Regions from separate parts of the Buttiauxella sp. WJP83 genome, predicted to be linked through region 2. Evidence: predicted binding sites of a transcription regulator. Region 2 holds the regulator's gene; each other region holds the start of a gene.
What was found. Region 2 encodes CRP, which controls carbon source genes, mostly activating them, when cyclic AMP is high. Its sites were predicted from a motif close to ATGTGANNNNNNTCACAT; they were not measured.

Region 1 (7,250 bases), 660 kb from region 2:
TGCTGAACACCTGTTACCGCATTCTGGGTCTGAAACCGACAGTAATCTTTGCTGACCAAACCATGTACACCGGCTTTGCATATGCAGCGCGTTCAGGTGTTTCTGTTGGTATTGATGATATGGTCATCCCGGCGAAGAAAACTGAAATCATCTCTGAAGCGGAAGCTGAAGTTGCTGAGATTCAGGAGCAGTTCCAGTCCGGTCTGGTTACAGCGGGCGAACGCTATAACAAAGTTATCGATATCTGGGCTGCGGCGAACGATCGTGTATCCAAAGCGATGATGGACAACCTGCAAACTGAATCCGTTATTAACCGTGACGGCGTCGAAGAGCAGCAAGTTTCCTTCAACAGCATTTACATGATGGCCGACTCCGGTGCTCGTGGTTCTGCGGCACAGATTCGTCAGTTGGCAGGTATGCGTGGTCTGATGGCTAAGCCAGATGGCTCCATCATCGAAACGCCAATCACCGCGAACTTCCGTGAAGGTCTGAACGTACTCCAGTACTTCATCTCCACGCACGGTGCTCGTAAAGGTCTGGCGGATACCGCACTGAAAACTGCGAACTCCGGTTATCTGACGCGTCGTCTGGTTGACGTTGCGCAAGATCTGGTTGTTACCGAAGACGATTGTGGCACCCTCGAAGGTATCACGATGACTCCGGTTATCGAAGGCGGCGACGTTAAAGAGCCACTGCGCGATCGCGTATTGGGTCGTGTAACGGCGGAAGACGTACTGAAACCTGGTACTGCTGATATTCTGGTAACACGTAACACCCTGCTGAACGAGCAATGGTGTGACCTGTTAGAAGCTAACTCTGTTGATAGCGTGAAAGTACGTTCCGTTGTTGGTTGCGAAACTGACTTCGGCGTATGTGCTCACTGCTATGGTCGTGACCTGGCTCGTGGCCACATCATCAACAAAGGTGAAGCTATCGGGGTTATCGCGGCACAGTCCATCGGTGAACCAGGTACTCAGCTGACGATGCGTACGTTCCACATCGGTGGTGCGGCATCTCGTTCTGCTGCTGAATCCAGCATTCAGGTTAAGAACAAAGGTAGCATCAAGCTCAGCAACGCGAAGTCTGTTGTGAACTCTGCCGGTAAACTGGTAGTGACTTCTCGTAACACTGAACTGAAACTGATTGACGAATTCGGTCGTACTAAAGAGAGCTATAAAGTTCCTTACGGTGCGGTAATGGGTAAAGGTGATGGCGAGCAGGTTGCAGCGGGCGAAACCGTAGCAAACTGGGATCCGCACACCATGCCAGTCATATCTGAAGTAAGTGGTTTCATCCGCTTTACTGACATGATCGACGGCCAGTCCATTACTCGTCAGACCGACGAACTGACAGGTCTGTCATCTCTGGTTGTTCTGGATTCTGCAGAACGTACCGCAGGTGGTAAAGACTTGCGTCCTGCTCTGAAAATTGTTGATGCTCAAGGCAATGACGTACTGATCCCTGGTACCGATATGCCAGCGCAGTACTTCCTGCCGGGTAAAGCAATTGTTCAGTTGGAAGATGGCATTCAGATCAGTGCGGGTGATGCCCTGGCGCGTATTCCTCAGGAATCCAGCGGTACCAAGGATATTACCGGTGGTCTGCCACGCGTTGCGGACTTGTTCGAAGCACGTCGTCCGAAAGAGCCAGCTATCCTTGCTGAAATCAGCGGGATCATCTCCTTCGGTAAAGAAACCAAAGGCAAGCGCCGTCTGGTAATCTCTCCACTTGATGGCAGCGATGCTTACGAAGAGATGATTCCTAAGTGGCGTCAGCTGAACGTGTTCGAAGGCGAAGTGGTAGAACGCGGTGACGTTGTTTCCGATGGTCCAGAATCTCCGCATGACATTCTGCGTCTGCGTGGCGTGTATGCTGTGACTCGTTACATCACCAACGAAGTGCAGGACGTTTACCGTCTGCAAGGCGTTAAGATTAACGATAAACACATCGAAGTCATCGTGCGTCAGATGTTGCGTAAAGCAACTATCGTTAGCGCTGGTGGTTCTGACTTCCTGGAAGGTGAGCAGGCTGAATACTCTCGCGTCAAGATCGCTAACCGCGAACTGGAAGCGAACGGCAAGATTAACGTGTCCTTCACACGTGATCTGCTGGGTATCACCAAAGCCTCTCTGGCAACCGAGTCCTTCATCTCCGCGGCATCGTTCCAGGAGACAACTCGTGTGCTTACCGAAGCAGCTGTTGCGGGTAAACGTGACGAACTGCGCGGCCTGAAAGAGAACGTAATCGTGGGTCGCTTGATCCCCGCTGGTACCGGTTATGCGTATCACCAGGATCGTATGCGCCGTCGTGCAGCGGGCGAAGCGCCAGTTGTACCTCAGGTGACTGCAGCTGATGCAACTGCGAGCCTCGCAGAATTGCTGAACGCAGGAAACCTCGGTGGCAACGACGATTAATCGTTAGAGTCGCTAAAAACAAAAACCGCTCGAAAGAGCGGTTTTTTTTCGCCTGAACCTTAATGAAAGACGTTAGTTAACCAAGGGGATACGGCGATACAATTCAATCATATCTTCGGCTAAATCCTGAATCACCATCGCATTCATCAGGTGATCCTGCGAATGCACGGTAATCAAGTTGACTGGAAGTTTACCGGTGCCTTCATCTAACCCGATAAGCTGGGTCTGAATTTTGTGCGCATGTTTCACAAACTCACGAGATTCTTCCATCGCTTGTTCAGCCGCTGCGAAATCACCTTTACGCGCCATTTGCAGTGCTGTCAGTGCCTGGCTACGTGCGCTACCCGCATTGACCAACAATTCCATGATAATCGTTTCTAAATCTTCCACGTTTTACGACTCCATCATTTTCAAAGCTTTATCCAGAACGACATCACCTTTCATCATGCCGTAATCCATCATATCGATGACGGCAACGGTTTTACCCATCGGCTCTGCGATAGCCTGAAGTTTGGCGTGTTCATATTTAACTTGTGGGCCTAACAGCACAATATCGGCGGTGTCGATATTGTCTTTGAATTCGGCAACCGGCACTGCCTTGATAGAGACTTCAATACCTTTCTTCTGAGCGGCGTCCTTCATGCGTTGGACCAAAATGCTAGTCGACATACCCGCTGCACAACACAAAACGATATTCTTCATAGATCTGCTCTCAGTGTCCGTTCGATATACAGATAATTATCCGTGACGCCTCAGTACAACAACCGCTTTGCGATGAATGTGCGTGAGCTATCACAAAAGAAACTCAGATAAGCTGAAACCGGTTACATTTTCCGTTTCCAGGATGGCGATTGTCACAAACGTTAGTCACTGCTGTTTGTGTCGATGGTCACATAAAACACTTAATCCCCTCAAACCGCTTTACCGTCCATTGACAGAAAATACAGAAGTACATAGGCTCTAACGAGTGGTATATACCACTAAAACTAAAAACCAGCACAGTGAGCCACAACATGAATAATTTCACTGCATTTATGGAAAGAAAAATATTGCCTCTGGCAATGAAGATCGAAGGGAATGATTATCTCTCAGCCATCAAAGATGGCTTCATTCGGATTATGCCGTTTCTGATTATCGGCTCTTTCTTTTTGCTGGTCGCCAATTTACCTATTCCGGGCTATAGCGAATTTATTATTCGACATTTTGGTGAGAAGTTTATTAGCCAGCTGAATTATGTGCTGGATGCAACTTATTCCGTAATGGCATTGCTGGTGGTGATTAGCACGAGTATTAGCCTGGCAAAACGCTGGAAGCTTAATGAAATATCTTGTGCGTTAATTTCTCTGGTAAGTTTTTTGATCGTGACACCTTACAAATTACCCCAGGAAAACGGTGCCGTAATCAGTGATGTTATCCCGACCTTTGCATTGGGTGCGCAGGGGTTATTTCTGGCACTGATTATTACGGTTACTTCTGTGCGCCTGTATCGTTTGTTTAATCACCCACGCTTGACGATTTCGATGCCTGACAGTGTTCCACCTGCGGTGGCGAACAGTTTTAGCTCGCTGATCCCGTCGTTTCTGATCGTGCTGCTATTCTGGCTGGCTCGTATGTTGTTTGAGGTCACCCCGTTTGGCACGGCGCAGGAGATGATCTTTAAAGTGCTGCAAGCCCCGATGATGCAGCTGGGGAACACCTTGCCATCGCAAATGGTGGCGGAGTTCTTTGTCAGCTTCTTCTGGTTTTTTGGTTTGCACGGCGACTCGATTGTCACGGCCATTATGGGGCCAATATGGCGTTCATTGACGCTTGAGAACATGCAGGCAATGAAGCAGGGATTGCCACCAGTCAACATTATTACTCAGCAATTCCGCGATGTATTTTTGATTTGCGGTGGCACCGGGTTCACCCTCGCCATGCTGCTGGTCATGTTGTTCCGCGCCAAAAGCAAGCGCATGCGGGAAATTGCTAAACTCGCCTCGCCAGCCGCTATTTTTAATATTAACGAGCCAATTATATTCGGCGTTCCTATTGCTCTGAATCCACTGTTATTTATTCCTTTTATCATCGTTCCGGTGGTGCTGTGCGTAATAACTTATAGCGCGATGGCTTTTGGTTGGCTGCCCTTGACATCTGGTCTAGAAATTCCGTGGACGACGCCAATATTTATTAGCGGTTTTTTAATCTGTGGTTGGAAAGGCATGCTTTTCCAGGCCATTAACCTCGCCGTTGCCATGACCATTTATTATCCGTTCGTGATGACGCTGGATAAACAATATCTGCGTGATGAAAACGAGCAGGAAGAAAATATCGTTAATCAGGATGAGGTTGTCCTGGAATATAAAGAAGGATTACGCAATGAATCGTAAATTAAAAATAGTCACCATTGGCGGCGGCAGCTCTTATACGCCGGAGATTATCGAAGGTTTTATTCAGCGTTATGCTGAAATGCCGATTAGCGAAATCTGGCTGGTGGATGTTGAAGCAGGGCGCGAAAAGCTCGAAATCGTCGGTAGTCTGGCCAAGCGCATGGTTGAGGCGGCAGGCATTGATTGCCAGGTTCACCTGACCCTCGACCGGCGTGAAGCGTTGAAAGATGCTGATTTTGTGACGACTCAATTGCGTGTCGGGCAATTGGATGCGCGTATCAAAGACGAACGAATCCCTCTTTCTCATGGCTTAATCGGCCAGGAAACCAATGGTGCAGGCGGCCTCGCGAAAGCACTGCGCACCATCCCGGTCATTCTGGATATATGCCGCGACATGGAAGAGTTATGCCCGGATGCGTGGCTGATTAACTTCACCAATCCAAGCGGTATCGTTACTGAAGCGGTTCTAAAACACAGCACAATAAAATGCGTTGGGTTGTGTAACCTTTCCCAGTCAATGCAGCGCATGGTGGCTGAAATCCTCGGCGTGGATAAATCCCGTTTCCTGCTCCAACTTGTCGGGCTGAACCATTTCCTTTATGGCACCCATGTTTACATGGACGGTAAAGACGTGATGCCAGATGTGCTGCGCAATCTTAAATATGACAGCGCCCATAAACCCAAAAATATCCCGGATATTCCGTGGCTCCAGGAACAAGTCCAGCATCTCGGCGTCATCCCTTGCCCGTATCATCAGTATTACTACGCCACAAGCGATGTTCTGGAAAAACAGCTTCATGAGTTCGAGGAGCATGGAACGCGTGGGGAAGTGGTGCAGGCGGTTGAGCATGAGCTATTTGAGCTCTACAAAAACCCGCAATTGCATGAAAAACCGAAGCAACTTGAACAGCGAGGCGGCGCGTATTACTCCGAAGCGGCTTGTGAGCTGATTAGCGCCATTTATAACGACAAGAACTTGCTGATGACGGTGAATGTGCGTAACAACGGCGCGATTCGCTCATTGCCGGATAATGTGGCTATCGAAACCACCTGCGTGATTGGGCGATACGGTGCGATCCCTCTGAATAACGATCCGTTACCGGCCACGGTTTCCGGCCTGGTTTCACTGATGAAGTCGTGGGAAGAAATGGCTGTGGAAGCCGCAGTGACGGGGGATTACGGCGCGGCTTTGCAGGCGTTAACGCTGAACCCGCTGGTGCCTTCGGGCAAAGTGGCAAAACTGGTGCTCGACGAGTTACTCGAAGCCCATCGCGAATATTTACCGCAATTCTTTAAGGAATAAGGATTTTTCGGCTGCGCATTCTAAACAGGTCGCCACGGTTGTAGCTCCACGAGTAGTTAAAGACCGTGCCGTCCTCAAGCCAGGTGCTTTCTTTGATATGCAGCATGGGTGAATTTACCGGAATGTCGAGCAGTGCCGCCATCTCATCATCAAACAGGCTGGCACCCACAACGGAGTCTGTACCGCCGATTTTTTGCTGGCACTTCTCTTCGATAAACGCATACAGGGAATGGTTTTGCAGCACGTCGTCGTCAATGGAATCGACAATCGCTAAGGGAATGTAACTGTCTTCAACTAATACCGGCGTACCGTTAAACAGGCGAACGCGGCGGATGGCATGAACAGGTTCGCTGGCGAGAACGCCAAACTGGTTTGCCAGGTAATCACCGGCAGGTTGCTGAACATGGTAAATCAGGCGGCTGGTAATCGTCACTTTGTTGCTCAGTTCTTTGGTGACACCCAGCGCGCTGCTCTCGCCATCAGGGTTGAGAAGATAAACCGGTGGCGCAAAGGTGCGGTTTACATAGGTGCCTTTGCCGATCACTTTTTTAACCAAGCCTTCTTGCTCCATTTGAGCGATGGCTTTTTGCACCGTAGCACGCGTGACCTGATAGGTTTCTGCCAGCTCACGCTCAGATGGGATCAGGGAGCCAACCGGGTATTTTTGGTTCTGAATTTCGCGCTTCAATGTATCGCGAATAAGGATGTATACCGGTTTCATGGTTCCCTCGATCGGGTTGTTAATGAATTTAAAAATGCGCGAGTCGGCATGCTAAAGCACTTTTCCGGCGCGGCGCAAGTTCCATAACAGGTGGAAAATAAACATGTTAAATCATAATCAAGCGTACTGGCAGCAAAAGGGAGCCCGTTTAACCGTTGAAGCGATTGTGGCTCAACCACGCCTGTGGCAAGAAGGCTTTGAAAGCATAAAAGCGCGCCAGCCTGAGATTGACGCGTTCTGGAGCAAAAGCGATTCCCACACGCGCATTGTCATCACTGGCGCGGGTTCCTCTTTGTTAGCCGCGCAAGCGAGCGTTAACTGGTTACGCAGCGTGGTGCCAAACTCGATTGACGTTATACCGGCAACGGACCTGGTCCTTGCACCTGATAACATTCCAGAAAACTGTGTACTGGTTTCTGTTAGTAGTTCAGGTAATACACCGG
Region 2 (7,250 bases):
GCGACCTACGTGATGTGGATATTTCCAAGGGCGAGACACGTTTTTGCCATTTCGAATACATCGAAAATGAAGGCAACGATCTGTTGCAGGAGATGGAAGACGAGCATTATCTGACGGGGCTTGCCAGAAATGAGTTTGTGAATCGCCTGGCACATTACTACTGTGAGATTAACGTTCTTCACCCGTTCTTTGTGGGTAGTGGCCGCGCGCAGCGTGTTTTCTTTGAGCAACTGGCGATTCATGCCGGATATCTATTGGACTGGAGTGAAGTGGATCCTGACGAATGGCAAGCTGCAAATCAGGCTGGCGCGTTGGGTGATTTAACCCAGCTCAGCGAGATTTTCACTAAAGTCGTGAGTGAAGCGCGGGAAAGCGAATAGAATAGCGCGGTTCATTTTTACCTGGGAGCCGCGATGCTACTGCTTATCGACAATTACGACTCATTTACCTGGAACCTTTATCAGTACTTTTGCGAACTGGGCGCGGAAGTGATGGTGAAACGTAACGATGAGCTGACGCTTTCGGAAATCAGTGCGTTGGCACCTGAAAAACTGGTTATCTCCCCAGGACCTTGTACACCTTCTGAAGCGGGCATTTCCCTCGCGGCGATTACCCACTTCGCCGGAAAGCTACCAATCCTCGGCGTTTGCCTTGGTCATCAGGCTATTGCCCAGGCGTTTGGTGCGACGATTGTCCGCGCCGAAAAAGTGATGCACGGTAAAACCTCCGCAATTTCGCATAACAATACGGGTGTATTTAACGGTCTGAATAATCCTCTGACCGTGACCCGTTACCACTCTTTAGTCATCGATCCGCCAACGCTACCAGAGTGTTTTGACGTGACGGCCTGGACCGATAAGCAAGAGATTATGGGTATTCGCCATCGCGAGCTGACGCTGGAAGGCGTGCAGTTTCATCCGGAAAGCATTCTCAGCGAGCAGGGACATCAGCTGTTAGCCAATTTCCTGAAGTATTGATTTTTTATTGCCACTAAATGATTTTTTATGCATATTCCATGATTATATTTTCATGTGTCTTCCATGGCGTTTGAAGCGTAAAAAGGGGATAGGCAATAAATGGCAACTGAACAATCAGCAATTACCCGGGCAACTTTCGATGAAGTCATTTTGCCGATTTATGCACCGGCAGAGTTTATCCCGGTAAAAGGCCTGGGAAGCCGTATCTGGGATCAACAAGGAAAAGAGTATGTTGATTTCGCGGGTGGGATCGCAGTTACGGCGTTGGGGCACTGCCATCCGGCATTAGTTGAAGCGTTAAAAAGCCAGGGCGAAACGCTATGGCATACCAGTAATGTGTTCACCAACGAACCTGCTTTGCGCCTTGGACGTAAGCTGATTGATGCCACTTTTGCTGAACGCGTGCTGTTTATGAACTCAGGCACTGAAGCAAATGAAACCGCATTTAAACTGGCACGTTATTACGCGTCCACTCGCCATAGCCCGTACAAAACCAAAATTATTGCGTTCCATAACGCTTTCCACGGTCGATCTTTGTTTACCGTTTCTGTCGGTGGGCAGCCGAAATATTCCGATGGTTTTGGGCCAAAACCCGCCGATATTATCCACGTGCCGTTTAACGATTTACATGCGGTAAAAGCCGTCATGGACGATCACACCTGTGCGGTGGTGGTTGAGCCGATTCAGGGAGAGGGCGGTGTCACGGCGGCTACGCCAGAATTCCTGCAAGGCTTACGCGAACTGTGCGATGAACACAAAGCCCTGTTAGTTTTTGATGAAGTGCAGTGTGGCATGGGTCGTATCGGCGAACTGTTTGCGTATATGCATTACGGCGTGACACCGGATATTTTGACCAGCGCTAAAGCGCTGGGTGGCGGATTCCCTGTGAGTGTCATGTTAACGACGCAGGAAATAGCCTCTGCATTCCATGTTGGTACGCACGGTTCTACCTACGGTGGGAATCCACTGGCGTGTGCGGTTGCCGGCGCGGCGTTTGATATCATCAATACGCCTGAAGTGTTGGCTGGCGTCACAGAAAAACGTCAGCAGTTTGTGAAGCATTTACAGCAGATTGATGAGCAATTTGACGTGTTCAGCGATATTCGCGGCATGGGCTTGTTGATTGGCGCGGAGCTGAAACCGCAATACAAAGGCCGTGCACGTGAATTCCTCCATGCGGCAGCGCAAGAAGGGGTGATGGTTTTGAATGCCGGGCCTGATGTCATGCGTTTTGCACCAGCCTTGATCGTTGAAAAGGCTGATATTGATGAAGGAATGGCGCGCTTTGCTAAAGCGGTCGAGAAAATCGTATCTCAAGACGTGTAAGCACCCGTGTCATCCGACAAAACGGCGGATGACGTAGGTTTATTGACTCTCAGGCCGACGTAAACGGTTCAGCCAGATACCATGATGGGGGCGCTGGCGCCATGCAACCGACGAAATGGTGTGCATGGTGCTGAGGTGACCCAAAATCCGCTGTAAATGTTGTTCCATTGTGCTCAACGGCCCACTCGGAAGCCCTTCCAGTGGGTCGAGTATATTCGCATCGTTCGTCTCACCAGGCCCATCGTACTGCAACCGCTGTTGGCATCGTTGCAGCGCAATTTCACATGATTGCAGATAATGCTGGGCTAAATCCGGGGTCAGCATATTGTGCTCGCGTGCCAGAGTCGTCATGGCATTGATGTGTTCGACGATAAACTGGCTGTGCGTCACCCACAGTTTCATATCTGCCAGATAATGCGAGTTGAAACCGGGCTCCTGCATCGCCTGGTTCAGCGAATTAAACAGCGCATTATGGGCCTGATTGACCTTCATCCGTTCCCAGGCCAAAGGCGTGGGTTCAGGGTCGTTGCTCAGAATCAGGCGAATGGCCTCCTGGTCTGTCTCCAGTGCGTCGTGGGCGTTCTGGCGCAGCAATCCACTTTGCCATTGCGGCCAAAGCCACACCATGCCACCGAAGGCAATCAAACAGCCCAGCAGCGTATCTATCAAACGTGGAACAATAAATTGCTCGGCGCTGAGCGTTAACAGTTGCAGGGTATATACCGCTGTCACGGTAAAACCAATTGTCGCCCAGCCGTAGCTTTGGCGAATGATCAGATAGCTGACGAGCGTGATGACCAGCATCGCGGCCAACGCAATGTCTTGTGGGAAGTGAAAGTGCAGGGCGAAACCCGCAATGGCCAGGCCTGCAATGGTACCTGCCGAACGGTGCAGAATGCGTACTCGGGTAGCGCCGTAGCCGTTTTGCGTGACAAACATCACCGTCATTAAAATCCAGTAGGGTTTGGGGAGATGCAAAAATGCCCCAAAAATACTGGCGATAGTTAGCATTACGCCTAACCGGGCGGCGTTGCGCAGAGCCGCTGATTTCAATGACATATAGCTTTTCAGCGCGGCCCACAGTGGTAAGCGGCGTTGCCTGTCTTCCATTAAATCCCTGACGTACAGCGGGCGTTGGCTGCGTAATACACGCGCGATACGGCTGAAGTGATAATGACAAAACTGTCCGACTGGGTTATCCGGATTCTGCCGGGCGATTTTCTCAAGGGCTTCAATTTGCTTCTCCATCGTAAAACGCTGCGGGTAACGATGGTAAAGAATGTCATCAGCCAGAACACGCAAACGGGCCGCAATGGTCTGCGCATTCCAGCGAATAACGGCTTCCGCATGGCTTTGCGCGACAAGTTTTTGCACCTCGGCAGGTTGGTGCAAACTGACGGAAATGTGCTCTTGTAGATCTAACGCTATTTGAAAAGAGCGTAACAAATGCTTGTAACCGTTTTGCTGATTCGCCGATAGCATATGCAGTTGTTGGTAGCAGTTGGTAATCAAGTCGACGGCTTTTTGCTGGCGCGCCAGCAACGGCGGAAGTGCCGTCTCGGGATCGACGTGCTGAGTGAGCATGCCGTATTTGGCTTCGCAGTAATCCGCTAATTGGCGATAGAGCAGGCTTAAAGATTCGCGCAACGGCTGCTCTCGCCATATCCAGAACCAAAGCCAGTTAAAGACCCCATACCAAATCGTGCCAAAGACATACAGCGCCATCGGCTTCCAGATAGGCATGTTACCGGCCATGCTAAGTGTAAAAATGGCAGCAATCAGCGAGGCGGGAAGTAAGCGTGCATGCAGGGCGCTGATTTCAGCAGTGACCCCCAACATAAGGGCCATAACAAAGAGAATGACGGGCAATGGAACGGTGGTGTAGAGCAGCAAAAGCTGCATGATTAAACTGCTGACTGCAAAAAGAGTGCTACCAACAATCAGACGTTTGAAGAAGCGCTTATGGGGGGTATCCAGGCCGGCAATGTTGCAACAGGCGGGCACTAACGAGAACAGCAGACCTAACTGCAAATTTCCAAGCAGTAATCCTACCCCCACAGGAAGGCAGAGTACCAGCGTTTGTCGCAATGCGTAGTTAACTTCTGGATGGTAGATCAGTCGGCGCCACATAGCTCTTCATAATACAAGTTGCGTGGGTGTTGGCTACACTCAGAGAAATGTAGAAACAAAAAAAGCGTGTTACCTGAGTGACACGCCTTTTTTGAGGACGGAGATTAACGAGTGCCGTAAACGACGATCGTTTTACCGTGAGCAGAGATCAGGTTTTGATCTTCCAGCATTTTCAAGATACGACCAACGGTTTCACGAGAACAACCCACGATCTGACCGATTTCCTGACGGGTAATTTTAATCTGCATACCGTCTGGGTGGGTCATTGCATCAGGTTGTTTCGCCAGGTTCAGCAGTGTTTGTGCAATACGACCAGTCACATCCAGGAATGCCAGGTTACCGACTTTCTCAGATGTCACTTGCAGACGACGAGCCATCTGGGAAGACAGGCGCATCAGAATGTCTGGGTTGACCTGAATCAGCTGGCGGAATTTTTTATAGGAAATTTCAGCCACTTCACAGGCAGATTTAGCACGAACCCATGCACTACGTTCCTGGCCTTCTTCGAACAGCCCTAACTCACCAATAAAATCGCCCTGATTCAGATAGGAGAGGATCATTTCCTTGCCCTCTTCATCTTTAATCAGAACAGCCACAGAGCCCTTGACGATGTAATACAGCGTCTCAGCTTTTTCACCCTGGTGAATCAGTGTGCTCTTCGATGGATACTTATGAATATGGCAATGGGACAAGAACCATTCGAGAGTCGGGTCTGTTTGCGGTTTGCCAAGCACCATGCGCGGTTATCCTCTGTTTATAACTAGCTACCAACGACAAGACGCTAAACATCCTGTCTGGCGTTGCAAGTATTAGAATATTCCCCATCTTGGGGAGATGGCACGCAAGTCATTCTTGCTGCCTGTAATTAGTGACGTCCTCTGCATACATGCATTACGTCAATGTATCGATGTAGCATCTGGATTGTTTTAGCATAGCTTTTGACAAGTGTCTCCTATTGTCTCGTTTCAGCATGACGCAGGTCGCCTTCCGTTGCCAGTTTTGCTGCATCCGCGTACTCTGAAAGGGTTTTTTCAACTGGAGAAGTAACATGCAGGCACGAGTGAAGTGGGTAGAAGGGTTAACCTTCCTTGGGGAGTCCGCTTCAGGACACCAGATTTTGATGGATGGTAATTCTGGCGATAAAGCACCAAGTCCGATGGAGATGGTTCTGATGGCTGCGGGGGGCTGCAGTGCAATCGATGTGGTTTCTATTTTGCAAAAAGGTCGCTACAACGTGACGGATTGCGAAGTAAAACTGACCTCTGAGCGCCGTGAAGAAGCCCCTCGTCTTTTTACCACCATTAACCTGCATTTCATCGTGACAGGCAAAGAACTGAAAGATAACGCGGTTTCCCGCGCGGTGGATCTCTCTGCTGAAAAGTATTGTTCTGTCGCTCTGATGCTGGAAAAAGCTGTGAACATTACTCATAGCTATGAAGTGATTGAAGGCTAATGTGTGTCAGCAGGGCGGTAATTATCCGCCCTGATTGATGTGTCGACCTTCTGCCAGCCGTTTAACTAGCGGTGCCATGATCAATTCCATTGCCAGTCCCATCTTGCCGCCTGGCACCACTAATGTATTGATGTGGGAAATGAATGAGCCTTGCAACATGGCGAGTAAGTACGGGTAATCGATGTCATCCAGCCCACGAAAATGGATCACCACGAAGCTTTCATCCAGTGACGGAATACCACGTGCCGCAAATGGGTTCGACGTATCAACGGTAGGCACGCGCTGGAAGTTGATATGGGTCCGGGAAAATTGCGGCGTGATGTAATTGATGTAATCGTCCATCGAACGCACGACTGAGTCCATCACCGCTTCTCTTGAGTGCCCGCGTTCGCTGGTGTCCCGCACCAGTTTTTGTATCCATTCCAGGTTCACAATCGGCACTACGCCAACCAGTAGGTCGACGGCATTCGCCACATCATGTTGTGGGGTGACGACTCCTCCGTGCAAACCTTCATAGAACAAGACATCAGTCGGTTCCGGCAGCGACTGCCACGGGGTAAACGTCCCCGGAATTTGGTTCCAGGGTACCGCTTCATCATAGGTATGCAGATACTTGCGTGATTTACCTTGCCCGGTATTTCCGTACTCCAGAAACGTTTGTTCCAGTAAGCCGAAGTCATTCGCTTCCGGGCCAAAGTAGCTGATATGGCGACCCAAATCGCGAGCTTTACGGATAGCCATATCCATTTCAGGGCGAGTGAAACGGTGGAAACTGTCACCTTCGACTTCGGCTGCGCGAAGATTGAGTTGCTGAAATATTTTACGAAAGGCAAGGCTGGTGGTGGTCGTTCCCGCGCCGCTGGAACCTGTTACGGCAATAACCGGATGTTTGGCTGACATAAGGCAACAACTCCCTGGGTAATCACAAGTGGGTTTAGCTGGGTTTGGCCCTCACCCTAACCCTCTCCCCCAGGAGAGGGAACTGGATTGAGCATGTTCTTCTCCCTATCCCGAAGAGGGAACTGGGTTGAGCATGTTTTTCTCCTTATCCCAGAAGAGGGACTGGAGCGGGTCTGTTTTGTTTTTCTCCCTCTCCTTTGGGAGAGGGTTGGGGTGAGGGGCATTATGCAGTATAGAAGATTAATATTTAGCCGCGAAATTGCCCACGGGCCATGATATTCACCGTTTCATGGAGTTCTGACCAAACCAATACGGCCTCTCCACTTTGCAGTTGGCGCTTAACATCGGCCACCTTTTGCTCTAGTGAGCGCTCTTGTTCACCATAATCTGTACCTTCGCGTAATACAAAGGATTCAATCAGATTATCAAGCGTTTCGGGAGGGAGATCTTGCCAGGGAATCATC
Region 3 (7,250 bases), 740 kb from region 2:
TTGCGTAGGCAGGAACCAGATAAGAAAGCGGAGAAAGGAACAGAATCAGCAGGAACAGCACGCCAACGGTGATCGCGGTCAGGCCGGTTTTACCGCCCGCCGCAGTACCTGCCGCAGACTCGATATAGACCGCTGCTGGAGCTGCACCCACCAGGCCCGAGAACACGGAGCTCAAGGAGTCGGTAGTCAGCGCTTTGCCACCATCAATGATTTGACCGTCTTTATCCAGCAGATTTGCCTGGCCTGCAACAGCACGGATGGTACCCGTTGCATCAAATACCGCCGTCATCACCAACGCCAGAACGCTTGGCAACACCACCGGATTCAGTGCGCCCATAATATCCAGGCTGCCAATCAGTGAATTACCCGCTTCATCTTTCAGCGATGGCATTGCGAAGATGCCAGAGAAGTGCACCGTTGGGTCGAAGATCAGGCCGAAAATTGAAATACCGATAATGGTCAGCAAAATGCCGCCAGGGACTTTCAGTTTTTCCAGACCAATGATCACCGCCAGGCCAATCAAAGACATGATGACAGGGAAGCTGGCGAAATGGCCGAGTGCGACAGGCAGACCATCCAGTGGGTTTTTGATAACCAGACCGACACCGTTTGCTGCGATCAGCAGCAGGAACAGGCCGATACCGATGCCTGTGCCATGCGCAACACCCATCGGTAAGTTACGCAAAATCCAGCTACGAATGCCGGTCGCGGAGATGATGGTGAACAACACACCCATCAGGAACACGGCGCCCAGCGCAACAGGCACGCTGATGTGTTGGCCTAATACCAGGCTGAATGCGGTAAAAGCCGTCAGTGAAATAGCACAACCAATTGCCAGCGGCAGGTTTGCCCAAAGGCCCATGACAAGAGAGCCGACACCGGCGACCAGGCACGTTGCCACAAAGACCGCCGCAGGAGGGAAACCTGCTTTACCGAGCATGCCCGGAACGACGATCACGGAGTACACCATCGCGAGGAAAGTGGTTAAACCCGCCACAACTTCCTGACGAACGGTACTGCCACGTGCAGATATTTTGAACCAGGCATCAAGACCGCCGGTTGCACGCGGAGAATGATTAGACATAGTGAAAAATCCCCTGAGATTTTTATGATGATGTCGGTATACGTGGTGGACAATCCACTGCTGATTAAACGTTCAAATTCTTAAATACTACGAATTAATCCCTGTGCTGCGTTTGCGACAAAAAAGGGCGTCACAAAAAAAGCAAACGTTTAACTCCGCGTATACAAACTGGGTGTAAATATTAAGGCAAACGATTATCCGGCCTTCTTACATGGATTTTCAACCGAACTTTGCCGCTTTTTGCTGAAAAACGCGTTAGCTGGCTAAATTATCGCCACCTCGTGCGCAAACGTTATCGTCGATGCGCAATTTAGCAACAATGATGCAAGATACCGGTAATGAATTTTCCTGACTCATAGGATTTTTCGATAGCTCATTGGCCAGGGATTTCGAACGATCCACCCTGTTCGATTGCTCGCTGCCAGGCCGGTCGCGTTTGTACCTTACTAAACCAATTTTGCAGATTGGGTAAATCGTTGATACCGCCACGAGACAGTAAAGCAATGACCGGGAAACTCATTTGAATATCCGCTGCACTGAAGGCCTGGCCTGCAAACCACGGATTTTTTTGCAGTGAATCTTCGAGATAGCGCGCATGAGTCATAATCTGTTTGTTCAGATAAGCCTTTTGCACTCCCTGCCCCAATAAATTACCCACCGGACGCAGCAACCACGGCACTGGCTCCTTTCCCAGACTGCCGAACACCAGTTTCATCATTAACAGTGGCATTAACGATCCCTCGGCGTAATGCAGCCAAAAGCGATAACGCAGCTTTTCTTCGCTGGAAATCGGTTTGTAACGACTTTCGAGATCGTAGGTTTCTTGCAGGTATTCAATGATTGCGCCCGACTCGGCGAGGATGTTGCCGTTATCTTCCACCACCGGCGACTTTCCCAACGGATGCACCGCTTTTAACGACTCGGGTGCCAGCATCGTGGGTTCGCGCTCATAGCGAACAATCTGGTACGGCACCTGCAGCTCCTCAAGCATCCATAAAATACGCTGTGAGCGAGAGTTATTGAGATGATGGACGATAAGCATGAGTTAACCTTCTGTTTAGCAAGATGAGTTAACTATAGGTAAATGGGCAAAAAGTGAAGTATTAGAATTGTGCAAAAAACACTCAAAAAGCCTTGAAACCTGACGAAGGGGATCTACACTTAAATTGTCAGTGCAATCCGGAACCTCCTGAGAATGTGTGATTGAGGGACGCTGATGTCGGGGGAAACCCTCCTTGCGAAAAGCGGGATAGATCGAAAGACAAAGACCGGGAAAAACTAAAGCGCCGATGTTTGGCGCTTTAGTTTTTCATCCAATTCCATTTTAGTCCTCAAGCAGACGCGCCCCCGTTCCTTGCTCACCCAGCGTGTCACCAGGATTGCGCAATGGACAATCGGCCCCGGACAGGCAACCGCAACCAATGCAGCCATCCAGTTCATCGCGCAACGCCGTTAGCGTATGAATGCGCCGCTCGAGTTCTTCGCGCCATTGCGACGACATCTTTTTCCAGTCGTTTTTATTAATTTTATGCCCGTCAGGTAGCACACCAAACTCTTCACCAATCGTCGCCAGTGGAATGCCAATGCGCTGCGCAATTTTAATGATTGCCACGTTTCGCAGCACATCACGCGTGTAGCGCCGTTGGTTTCCACTGTTACGTACGCTTTTGATGAGTCCTTTGCTTTCATAGAAGTGCAACGCAGAAACCGCCACACCGCTGCGCTTCGCAACTTCACCAGGGCTTAGCAAAGATTTAAATCGGGGTGATTTCTTTTCCAAAATGGTCTTTACCTCAAGTTAACTTGAGGAATTATACTCGCTGCCAACAAAACCTGCTAATTGTAATCGGGCTTGGGGAAGGCTTATGGCACATCAGGATATTATTCAAACTTTGACTGAATGGATTGACGATCATATTGATCAACCGCTGAACATTGATGTTGTGGCAAAAAAATCTGGTTATTCAAAATGGTATCTGCAAAGGATGTTCCGTACCGTGAAGCGCCAAACTCTGGGTGAATATATTCGGCAGCGCCGTTTGTTGATGGCGGCGAAAGAGTTACGCAACACCCGACGCCCCATTTTTGATATCGCGATGGATTACGGTTATGTCTCTCAGCAGACTTTCTCACGCGTGTTTCGCCGTGAGTTTGACCGCACGCCAACTGACTATCGTCATCACGCCTGACCCGGTTTGCCAGAATTTTGTCGCTGAGCACGTCGATAAAGCGGAACAGAAAATGCGCTACAAGTGTGGTGATTAAAAGAACAAATGTGATATAGTTCACACATCCTGTGTAACGGGATTCTTCTTACATTTTCTGTACCCACTCATTTTCCAGACGGTCCCTGTGCTGTAATTGCTGCGCCTTGTGTCGCGCATAACCGTTGAGCGTAATGAGTTATGTGATAAAGGACAATTTTCATGGCAGCAATCACTACCAGCGTTTTATTAATGCGCTGGCCTTTAGTCAGTGCAGTTCTGATGTTTTTAGCCAGTACGTTGAATATCCAGTTTCGCAAATCCGATTACACGTTTTTTGCTATCGTCAGCAGTATGTTGGGGATTGCATCTGCCTTGTGGTTTGCGACGGGTTTACTGGGACTGGAGTTGGCCGATTTCCCGGTAATCTGGGCATCGTTTAAAGACATTATGATTGAGATCTCAAGTCATGCCCCGCCGGAATGGCCGATGGTAATGACCTGATGAGTCTGCGTTGAAAATGTAAATGGCCTCTTTCGAGGCCATTTTTGTTTTTGTACATCGACAGAGTATGTTTAGGTTCCTGAGTAGATATCAAAACTAAAGTATTTTGATGCCAGCTTTTTATAGGTTCCATCGGCGAGGATTTGGCTAATCGCGCCATTAATCGCTTCGCGCAATTCCGTGTCATCTTTACGCAAGCCAATAGCGGCACCCGCATCGAATAATTCAGGATCCTGCAATGCGCCCCCCACAAAGGTAAAATCCTTACCCTGCGGTTTTTTAAGGAAACTGTATTCTGCCATTACGCCAGAAAGCACAGCGCCATCAATACGCCCGGATTCTAAATCCCGTACGACCATATCAGCGCCCTGATAAGAGACAACATTCACGCCTGCACTGCGCCAGTTTTTGTTGGCGAAGGTTTCCTGAGCTGAACCTTGTTCCACACCGATCGTTTTGCCCTTCAACTGCTCAACATCCGGCTTAATATCAGTTTTTTTATTTGCCACGAGGAATACCGGACCGTTATAAATCTTATCCGTAAAAGCAACTTGCTCTTTGCGTTTTTCCGTCATGTACATTCCGGAAAGAATAGCGTCAAACTTTCTCGCCTGCAGGGCAGGAATAATTGCATCAAAGTTATTTTCAACCCAAATACATTTTGCCTGAAGTTTCTCGCAAATAGCATTACCCAAATCAATATCAAAACCAACCACTTTCCCATTGGCATCTTTCGATTCAAAAGGAGCAAATGTGGGGTCAACGCCAAAACGGATCTCTTTAATATTATTTGCCAACGCCGAACTTGTCGCCAGCAGAGCAATTAACGGCAGTAGATATTTTTTCATATTCGCTCCAGTGAATTAACGACAATAAGCTTGAACTAAACGGGAAAAGAATGATGCGCCGGTTGAAATAATATCATCATTAAAATCATAACCCGGGTTATGCACCATACAGCCACCTTTATCGCCCTTTTCTCCATTCCCTAATAAGAAATAACTGCCCGGTCTTTCTTGCAGCATAAACGCAAAATCTTCGCTGCCCGTTGAAGGGAGAACTTTATCGAGCACCGCATCTTTACCGAAGTAATCGACAGCCAACTCGCGGGCAAATGCAGTTTGTTCATCATCGTTAATCAGCACAGGATAGGAATCGTAAACTTCCACATCACAACTTGCGCCAAAGCTTTTCGTCGTGAGATCGGCTAATTCTTCAATTCTTTTAATTAATAAATCGCGGATTTCTGGTTTCATGGCACGCACGGTTAATTCCATCACTGCGCTATCCGGGATAACGTTTGATGCAATACCGGACTGGAAAGTCCCCACGGTCACAATAGCGGTTTCACCCGGCGTCACATTGCGGGAAACAATGGTTTGCAGCGCGGTAATTAATGCAGCCCCCGTCACGATAGGGTCAACGGTACGTTGCGGGTAAGCGCCATGGCCGCCGTAACCTTTAATGGTAATTTTCACCGTATCCGCCGAGGCCATAAAATTGCCTGAATAAAACCCTAACTTACCTACGGGTAAGCCCGGCATGTTGTGCAGACCAAAAATACGGTCGCATGGGAAACGATCAAACAGCCCCTCTTTAATCATTAAATCCGCACCGCCAATGGCTTCTTCGGCAGGCTGGAAAATGAGGTGCACTGTGCCGTTAAACTCGCAGGCTGGTGAGGCAATATATTTGGCAGCGGCTAATAGAATGGTGGTGTGTCCATCATGACCGCAGGCATGCATTTTTCCGGGAACGGTACTGGCCCACGGTAAATTGGTTTCTTCAAAGATAGGCAGTGCATCCATATCCGCACGCAGGCCGATAGATTTAGTTGAATCCCCTTTTTTAAACGTCCCGACAACACCTGTGGTACCAATACCACGAGTGACTTTATAGCCCCAAGTTTCAAGCTGTTGGGCCACTAAGTCGCTGGTTTTAAACTCCTCCAGACTTAATTCTGGATTCGCATGTAGATAATGCCGTATTGCTATCATCTCAGCTTCAGATGCTTTTATTTCTGGAATAACGAAATCCGTCATGCTGTTCTCCGGTGGAGTTTTATTGTGTTTGCACAAAATAACTTAGCTGGATAACGTTTTAATGCAAGTGGGATTACTTATGGCAAAATGAAATACATTCAGATTGCTAATAGGATCACCGTTTTTGGATATAAAAAAACCCCGCATGTGCGCGAGGTTTTTAATAACGTTTTATTCCAAATATCAGAATGGAATATCGTCGTCAAAGTCCATTGGTGGTTCATTGTTAGATGGTGCTGGTGCACTCTGCTGCGGACGAGATTGCGCGCCGCCGCTGAACTGGTTTCCACCCTGCTGCGGTTGCTGAGGCTGACCCCAACCACCTTGCTGCTGACCTGGATTACCGCCACCTGCTGGAGCACCGCCTGCTGCACGGCCACCCAACATTTGCATGGTACCGCCAACGTTAACCACGACTTCGGTGGTGTATTTTTCAACGCCAGCCTGGTCAGTCCATTTACGCGTCTGCAATGCGCCTTCGATATAAACCTGGGAGCCTTTACGCAGGTATTCACCCGCCACTTCTGCCAGTTTGCCGAACAGCACTACACGGTGCCATTCAGTCTTTTCTTTGGTTTCGCCGGTTTGCTTATCGCGCCAGGACTCTGACGTGGCCAGAGTAATGTTGGCAACTGCGCCACCATTTGGCATGTAGCGTACTTCCGGGTCTTGACCCAGATTCCCGACGAGAATCACCTTGTTTACGCCTCTGCTGGCCATGATCGTGTCTCCTGAAACGTTGTATGAATAGTGTAAACCCTCGATTCTACCACGCCACCTCTAATGTTTATAGCTGCGGGATGCATTCCAGAATCTCGTCAGGGTATACAGTGTTGCATTAAAACACTGGATATCCATTCAGGTTTTATTGTGTCATAATTAGCCGTTTGTGATCGTCGGCGGCCTCCTGTGCGGCCTGGCAAAAAGCGTTTAAACCGGGAAAGGTGAATGGATAAGATCGAAGTTCGGGGCGCCCGCACCCACAATCTCAAAAATATTAACCTCGTGATTCCACGCGACAAGCTGATTGTCGTGACTGGGCTTTCGGGTTCTGGCAAATCCTCACTGGCTTTCGACACCTTATACGCCGAGGGGCAACGTCGTTACGTTGAGTCCCTCTCCGCCTATGCGCGTCAGTTCCTCTCTTTGATGGAAAAGCCGGATGTCGACCACATTGAAGGTTTGTCACCTGCTATTTCTATCGAGCAGAAATCCACGTCGCACAACCCGCGTTCAACCGTCGGTACTATCACTGAAATTCACGACTACCTGCGCCTGCTGTATGCCCGCGTGGGTGAGCCACGCTGCCCGGACCACAATGTCACGCTGGCGGCACAGACCGTTAGCCAGATGGTCGATAACGTTTTAGCGCAGCCTGAAGGCAAGCGCCTGATGCTGCTCGCCCCCATCATTAAA

Region 1: a site for CRP is predicted at 3,292-3,309, ahead of OH773_RS20345 (PTS sugar transporter subunit IIC). Genes of this name have one in related genera too.
Region 3: a site for CRP is predicted at 3,358-3,375, ahead of OH773_RS19995 (YjcB family protein). Genes of this name have one in related genera too.

The regions. Positions count from the first base shown of each region.
Region 1 is NZ_CP110080.1:4,404,511-4,411,760, reverse strand. Features, by position in the region: gene rpoC (DNA-directed RNA polymerase subunit beta') at 1-2,414, shown strand, start outside; gene OH773_RS20355 (PTS lactose/cellobiose transporter subunit IIA) at 2,487-2,804, opposite strand; gene OH773_RS20350 (PTS sugar transporter subunit IIB) at 2,808-3,116, opposite strand; gene OH773_RS20345 (PTS sugar transporter subunit IIC) at 3,428-4,783, shown strand; gene OH773_RS20340 (6-phospho-beta-glucosidase) at 4,773-6,086, shown strand; gene OH773_RS20335 (GntR family transcriptional regulator) at 6,076-6,807, opposite strand; gene OH773_RS20330 (SIS domain-containing protein) at 6,911-7,250, shown strand, end outside.
Region 2 is NZ_CP110080.1:358,722-365,971, forward strand. Features, by position in the region: gene OH773_RS01590 (putative adenosine monophosphate-protein transferase Fic) at 1-380, shown strand, start outside; gene pabA (aminodeoxychorismate synthase component 2) at 414-977, shown strand; gene argD (bifunctional acetylornithine/succinyldiaminopimelate transaminase) at 1,077-2,303, shown strand; gene OH773_RS01605 (YccS/YhfK family putative transporter) at 2,343-4,433, opposite strand; gene crp (cAMP-activated global transcriptional regulator CRP) at 4,538-5,170, opposite strand; gene OH773_RS01615 (OsmC family protein) at 5,482-5,886, shown strand; gene OH773_RS01620 (phosphoribulokinase) at 5,908-6,786, opposite strand; gene OH773_RS01625 (YheU family protein) at 7,034-7,250, opposite strand, start outside; gene OH773_RS01630 (hydrolase) at 7,249-7,250, opposite strand, start outside.
Region 3 is NZ_CP110080.1:4,322,688-4,329,937, forward strand. Features, by position in the region: gene ghxP (guanine/hypoxanthine transporter GhxP) at 1-1,084, opposite strand, end outside; gene OH773_RS19980 (glutathione S-transferase family protein) at 1,458-2,126, opposite strand; gene soxR (redox-sensitive transcriptional activator SoxR) at 2,409-2,864, opposite strand; gene soxS (superoxide response transcriptional regulator SoxS) at 2,950-3,273, shown strand; gene OH773_RS19995 (YjcB family protein) at 3,511-3,792, shown strand; gene OH773_RS20000 (ABC transporter substrate-binding protein) at 3,864-4,640, opposite strand; gene OH773_RS20005 (M20 aminoacylase family protein) at 4,656-5,834, opposite strand; gene ssb1 (single-stranded DNA-binding protein SSB1) at 6,018-6,554, opposite strand; gene uvrA (excinuclease ABC subunit UvrA) at 6,783-7,250, shown strand, end outside.